DNA from 2 places in the Bacillus sp. D48C genome. Region 1 is predicted to be linked to the other one. Evidence: predicted binding sites of a transcription regulator. Region 1 holds the regulator's gene; the other holds the start of a gene.
The links. Region 1 encodes LexA, which represses DNA repair genes until DNA is damaged. Its sites were predicted from a motif close to CGAACATATGTTCG; they were not measured.
Positions count from the first base shown of each region.

Region 2: ACLBXA_RS24415 (YolD-like family protein) is a predicted target of LexA. The motif match lies at 2,112-2,125, and genes of this name have one in related genera.

Region 1 covers NZ_JBKFAQ010000006.1:16,077-19,535, forward strand. The annotation lists gene ACLBXA_RS16160 (DUF1700 domain-containing protein) at 1-522, shown strand, start outside; gene ACLBXA_RS16165 (DUF4097 family beta strand repeat-containing protein) at 523-1,326, shown strand; gene lexA (transcriptional repressor LexA) at 1,417-2,037, opposite strand; gene ACLBXA_RS16175 (YneB family resolvase-like protein) at 2,179-2,835, shown strand; gene ACLBXA_RS16180 (DUF896 domain-containing protein) at 2,881-3,120, shown strand; gene ACLBXA_RS16185 (bifunctional metallophosphatase/5'-nucleotidase) at 3,160-3,459, opposite strand, start outside.
Region 2 covers NZ_JBKFAQ010000013.1:63,839-67,297, forward strand. The annotation lists gene ACLBXA_RS24395 (SDR family oxidoreductase) at 1-284, opposite strand, end outside; partial or broken gene ACLBXA_RS24400 (hypothetical protein) at 427-628, opposite strand; gene ACLBXA_RS24405 (hypothetical protein) at 670-1,008, opposite strand; gene gerPF (spore germination protein GerPF) at 1,216-1,431, shown strand; gene ACLBXA_RS24415 (YolD-like family protein) at 1,640-1,975, opposite strand; partial or broken gene ACLBXA_RS24420 (hypothetical protein) at 2,306-2,711, opposite strand; gene ACLBXA_RS24425 (hypothetical protein) at 2,956-3,168, opposite strand.

The sequences.
Region 1 (3,459 bases):
AAAGAATTATCAAGTTATCTTAGAAAGTTACCAGAGGAAGAGAGGCAAGATATTTTATTGGATTATGAAGAGCACTTTCAGTTTGGACTAGAAGAGGGGAAAACTGAATCAGAAATAATACAGGGCCTTGGTTCTCCGAAAGTAATCGCAAAAGAATTACTTGCGATGTATCGCTTCGATGAAATGAAAAAAAATCCATCGACTTCAAATGTGACAAGAGCTGTTATGGCAGCGATTGGACTTAGTTTGTTTAATTTTATTATTGTGTTAGGCCCGTTAGTCGCAATTATTGCTTTTATATTTTCTTTTTGGATTGGTGGTATTGCTAGTGTAGTAACACCATTTTTCGTTATTGGAAAAGTATTTATGGGTACTTTTATATGGTTGGATCTTTTCGTTAGTATAACGTTTGTTGGAGTAGGTTTGTTGTTATGTATTATCGCTTTTTATAGTACAAAGTGGTTTAAGAGATTGTGTGTACGATACGTAATATGGAACTTCAAAATGATAAAAGGAGAGTAAATGATGAAAAAACTATTTTTAATCGCTATCGCTTGTATCATTATTGGAGTAATAGGAATTTCCCAAACATATGAAAAAGCAGTACAAACTGCTGAAAAAGGCGATAAAGAAGATGTAATTAAAAACGAAACATTAAAAAATATAGAAGTTAAGTTAGATGCCGGAGATATTGTTATCCAAAAATCTCCTGACTCTTCTTTTTATGTAAAGCAATCAGGAGATGTACGTAAACAAGTGATTCGTATTGCAGAAGATGGTGACACATTAAAAATTATTGGGGAAAGAGAAAAAGGTGCTTCATTTGATTTTTCTTTTTACGATTTTAGGTTCCAAACGTCTAAATTGACTCTCCTTGTGCCCGAACGCTCTTATCAAGATGTAAAAGTAAATTCATCTGCTGGACAAATCGAAATGAGTGATGTGAAAAGTGATAGTGTAAGTGTTAGAACACTTGCTGGAGAAGTAGAGCTGAAACAAGTAACGTCTAAGAATGTGGAGGGATCTACAAAAGCTGGTGAGGTGAACTTTAAAAAAGTAATAGGGAAAGTGACTGCAAAAACAACAAGTGGGGAAATAAATATTCAAGATCATGATTCTAAGTATAATCTAGAAGCAAGTTCAACTGCGGGAGATATAGATATTACTTTATCGGAAAAACCACAAGATGCGGTAATTACTGGGCAAAGTGCTGCCGGAGATGTAACAATTTTTAATGAAGAAAATAATAACGTAACAATTGGAAATGGTAGTAAAAAGATTAGCGGTAAAACGGCTGCTGGAGATGTCACGATTGAAACTCGTTAATAAGAAATAGAGTGCATGGAAATCTATCAAAATACAAAAAGAAGATAATTACCGTATATAAATAAGGTAATTATCTTCTTTTTGTTATTTTTAATGTAAATCACGATATACGCCAATTACTTTCCCGATAACTGACACTTGTTTTAAAATGATAGGTTCTAATGAAGAGTTTTCTGGTTGTAGACGGAAATGGTCTTTTTCTTTATAGAAACGTTTAACAGTTGCTTCGTTATCTTCTGTTAAAGCGACTACAATTTCACCATTATATGCAGACTGTTGTTGGCGAACAACAACTAAATCTCCATCGAAAATACCAGCTTCAATCATACTATCTCCAGAAATACGTAACATGAACACTTGGTCTGCTCCGGAAACAATGCTAGCTGGAAGTGGGAAATGTTCCTCTACGCTTTCGACCGCTGTAATTGGTAAACCAGCAGTAACTTTTCCGACAATTGGAACTTGAATAACAGATTGTGTTTCCGTATCCATTCGGTCTTCGCCTAAAATTTCAATGGCACGTGGTTTTGTTGGATCGCGTCGAATGTATCCTTTTTCTTCTAATCGTGATAAATGTCCGTGCACTGTAGAACTAGAAGCGAGGCCGACTGCTTGACCAATTTCACGTACGGAAGGTGGATATCCTTTTTCTTGTACTTTTAGCTTAATAAAGTCGAGAATGTCTTGCTGGCGTTTCGTTAACTTTTCCATGTTTTCTAACACCTCGTTTTCTTTCATTTTTCTTATTAATAAGTATAACATGTGAAAAAACATTCTACAAACATAAGTTCGAACAAATGGCAGATTTATGTTACACTATAGGGAAATGATAGGGAGAAAGAGGGGTTCAAAATGAATGCAATTATTTATGCACGTGTGAGTACAACGAAAGAAGCGCAAGAAACATCATTATTACGTCAAAAAGATGAATTATTGCATTTAGCTGAGCGCTATCAAATGAATGTTACTAAGGTGATTGAAGAGCAGGCTAGTGGGTATACAATTGAACGTGACGGTATATTAGAGGTGTTAGATACAATTCGGGACGAACAAATTGATGTGTTACTTATACAAGATGAAACGCGCCTTGGTAGAGGGAATGCGAAGATTGCATTAATGCATTGTTTACATAAAGAAGGCATAAAAGTATATACACATACACATAATGGTGAATTACAATTGTCGGATTCTGATTCGATGGTATTAGATATTATTGGTATTGTTGAAGAATATCAAAGGAAGATTCATAACTTGAAAATTAAACGAGGTATGCAACGTGCAGTAGAAAAAGGTTATCGTCCAGAAAATAATTTAAAAAATCGTCATTTAAGTGTAGGAAGAGAGAAAAAAGAAGTGCCAATTGAGGAAATTGTACGTTTGCGAAAAAGTGAACTCACGTTTGAAGAAATTGCAGCAACACTACGTGGATTTGGTCATAATGTTTCAAAGGCGACTGTACATCGTAGATATGTAGAGTATACGAAGCAATTGCTTGATAAAGAAGAGTAACTATTGTATGATAATAATCAGTTTTGATTAGAAGGGGGATTCGAGATGATTAATCACGAACTCGTTGAACGCATTAACTTCTTAGCGAAAAAAGCAAAAGCTGAAGGTTTAACTGAAGAAGAGCAACGTGAGCGTCAATCGCTACGTGAACAATATTTAAAAGGATTTCGTCAAAATATGTTAAACGAACTTAAAGGTATTAAAGTTGTTAACGAAGAAGGTACAGATGTTACACCGACGAAATTAAAAGCTTTAAAAAAGCAAGATAATGCAAAATTAAATTAAAAGATGGGCGAAGCCCATCTTTTTTATTTGTAAAAATCCTTATTTAATAACTTTCCAGTTGTTATTAACGGTTGCTTCTATCGTTCTATGTTCCAATATATAATTAGCGATAAGTTCAGACATATCAGTGGGTATATCTTTTACTATCGGTTTGTTTTGAAACATAAAGAAATTTCCCCCGCCACTTGCACGATAATTATTCATTACAACGTCATATTCGTCATTCATATTAAGAGGAGCACTTTTATGCTGTAAAGATTCTACTCTTTCACCAATTGGTTTTGAAATGTTTAATACATATGAAATCCCTTCCCACATATCATAATTATAATGTTGTGG
Region 2 (3,459 bases), on a different contig from region 1:
TTTTGATTTACAATCGATGCATTATTTATTATCAGATTGGGAGCCTTATGTCTATTAAGTATATAATTTGCCCAATTGTTAACTTGCTGAGAATCTGAAATATCAATTACTTGGAAATCATGTATTTTACTGTACTGTTTTTTTAGTTCTTCAATTTTATCTTTTGAGCGTCCACAACCATATATGTTCCACCCTAATTCATGAAATCGATCAACCATCGCACGTCCTAACCCTTGTGTCACACCTGTAATAATTACAGACTTACCAATTTCTTTTCTCTTCATTTCGCTCATCCTCCTTCCCTATATATTACTCTCTTCATTTTTATTCAGCCATTTACTATAGTATCAACTCAACTCATACTTTAGTAATAGTTTTGATATTGCATACATAAACAAAAAAAGTAACCATCATGGTTACTTTTTGCTACCTATCTAAAAATTCATTGTTTATTTCATTATTGTTTTTACATTTCAACTTCTCTTTTCCACATTTCTCACACTAGTAAATATAAACTACACCTAATGTACCTTTTTTTAAAATCCTCATTATCCTGCATCTTAATAAAAATATATTTATGTTTACAATGCGATTCACCCAAATAATTTTTAAACCACTTTTTCAACACAACACATTCCACCTTTATGATAGAACCTTTATTTAGCTGCCTTATGACATACTTTTATTTAAATGTTCAATCTCATATTGCAATTTTTTAAATTGCTCAAAATGCATGGTAATAGATTGACTACTACCATAATCAACATTTTGTTTCACTAATATAACACCCGTATCATGAAAAAGCGCTTCAAGTTCTTTCCTAATAGAAACTTTCGCAATATGAGCTGTTTTAATTGCAGATAAAATTGCAATTTCATTAAACTTTAATTTTATTTCATTTGGACAAAATGCGTCTTCAACTAATATAACTTCATTACTATAAATTAGTGCAACAAGATTACTTGATTTGGCATCTGTTAAATCAACTTTTTTCATAATATCTTTCATTACATTTTGCCTCCTTTATTTTCATATATATTAATTATACAAATTTTTCAAAAAAAATACTCAACTTTATTATATTAATTTTAACACACTTTTATTGAAATCCATGCTCCAAACGTTTTACTATCCCACAATTTTTATTGTATGAACCATCTGGACTATAACTCCATATAGTAATGTTAACAACTTATTATAAAGCAGGTGAAAATTATGCCATCAGTTGTAGGAAATTTAGTTGTACAAAATAGTAATGGTTCATTTAACTTAGGTGATTTCTACAACGTTTCTCCGAAAGAAAATACGAAAGCTTATAATGGCTCCGGCGCATCAAACGTTGGTTTTGTTGTTAATACTTTTAGCGGTGTTAGCGCGACCAATACATTTGATTCTGACCTTGCAGATCAAAACCAAGTGGGTACAGCCTAATCTTATGTTTAACTTTCTGTATAGAAAATTTTAATTTGTCTATACTATAATCAGGCTGTTTGACAGCTCTTGTTGATTTTGGAGTACCCTATCTTTTTCTCCCTTTCCCTGGGGCTCAGCAGCTAGCGCGAAGCTAGCTGCTTTTTCTTGTATTATTTATTTCATAAATCAGAAATAAAAGAAGCTGCCATTTAATATTCAGCTTCTTTTACGTTATTTCAATAATATCCATAGCGTTAAATACGTAAGTTTTATAAAAGGCGTCTGTACAAATTACAAATTGTTTTACCGGATTAATATGTACAACTGTCATGTAGCTTGTTAATATGTAGCCATCTTCAAAATATGTTACCAATATTTCTTTCTCAGACAGTAATGAATTTAATAATTTATCAGAAATTCTCTCTTTTGCTTCATTTGTTAAAAGCGGTTTTTGTACTTTTAATTTCTCTCCAATAATCTTTCTCATATTTAAAAGTTGTTCGGATATTACTGTAAACGGAACCCACTCTCTTTCTTCTTTTTGTATCTTTACATCGTTCATTTTTTATCTCCTTGATCATTTATACATTTATTTAGTCATACTATCCCTTAGTTATTTTTAATACTCACTAAACTCGGATTTACTTCTAAATTATAATTAGGTTATCCCTCTAAGGAACATTAGTTCTTATTATACACGAACTTACGTTCTTTTGAGAAGAGCCATACTTATTATTTTTTAACAAAAAACACAATTTTATTTACCTCTATACTTTCTTTTTCCTTTATCAAATAAACTTCTCATTTCTTATGTAAAATGAAATACATATAACAACTAAAAAGCGACTTCACACAAAGTGAAATCGCCTTTTTCTAAAAAATATTTCAAATTTTATTTTTCTATCCTAACTAATGTTCTTTCTGGAATACATAATTCATCTATATTAAAATGATTTATTTTTAATTTCAATTCCCCTACTCATTCCTTACCTTCATCACCAACCCAACAACTAAATAATTCGAAATAGTCTCCATCTTCCAAATAGCCTTCCATAATCTTGCATAAAGTTAAAAGTTTTTCTTTCGCTTCTTTTTTCCTTTACGTTTTGCCACTCGACAAATTCAATTCCCCAACTAGTTGAAACCTCATATGTGAAATTTGTTTGGAATTGATACTCTTGTACAATTTCAAGCATACTTTCATCTGAAAAACACGGTCCAAAAACAATTACATCATTAGAATCTGGAACCGTTAACTGAATTTCTACATTACAGCCTATGTAACTAGCTAAACTCATTTTATACTCCTCCAATATTCGTATAAAAAATACTTCATAGTATATTTATTCATATATAAAATCCCTACCCAAACAAAAAAGTTTTAAATTTTTTCGTTTATTAACCATCTATAACTGAAAACATATACTATGATGAACGAACTCACAAAGCATAAGAAAAGAGAACATTTACAACACTCTCTTTTCTTACATACTCTATGAAACTTTGCAAAACTGAATCAGTGATTTTTATTATTATATTTTATTACATAGGTTGTACTATTATATGTAACTCTCTCTCTGTATCCGATTTTTTCGGATGACGAAAATAATTAAGTTCGTACTTTAACACTTTATACTTAACCATCCCTATTTTAATCCCTTTCGTTTCTTTTAATATTGCTAATAAATCACTTATATTTTCATCATATGACTCAAAAATTTTCGCGCCGCCCTCTCCCTGAAAGATTACTTTCATATATTCTCTCCACCTTAATTTATTGATATGGTAAATGACGCGTTTAAAGCGATTCATTCTTTATCCTAAAATTTTCATACTAAAAAGAACATCCTTTCCAATCGAATGCTCAGCTTTTTACTAATTATCCACGTTAAATATTTATTCAAAAACATTATATGTATTATTTTGTAAATTATGTTCGATACCCATTATTAAAGAGTAAATATATGTAACAAACTTGCATAATGAAAACCGTATCATATCTACTTCCATTGAAATAATTATAATTCCTTTAATTTAAACCCATAA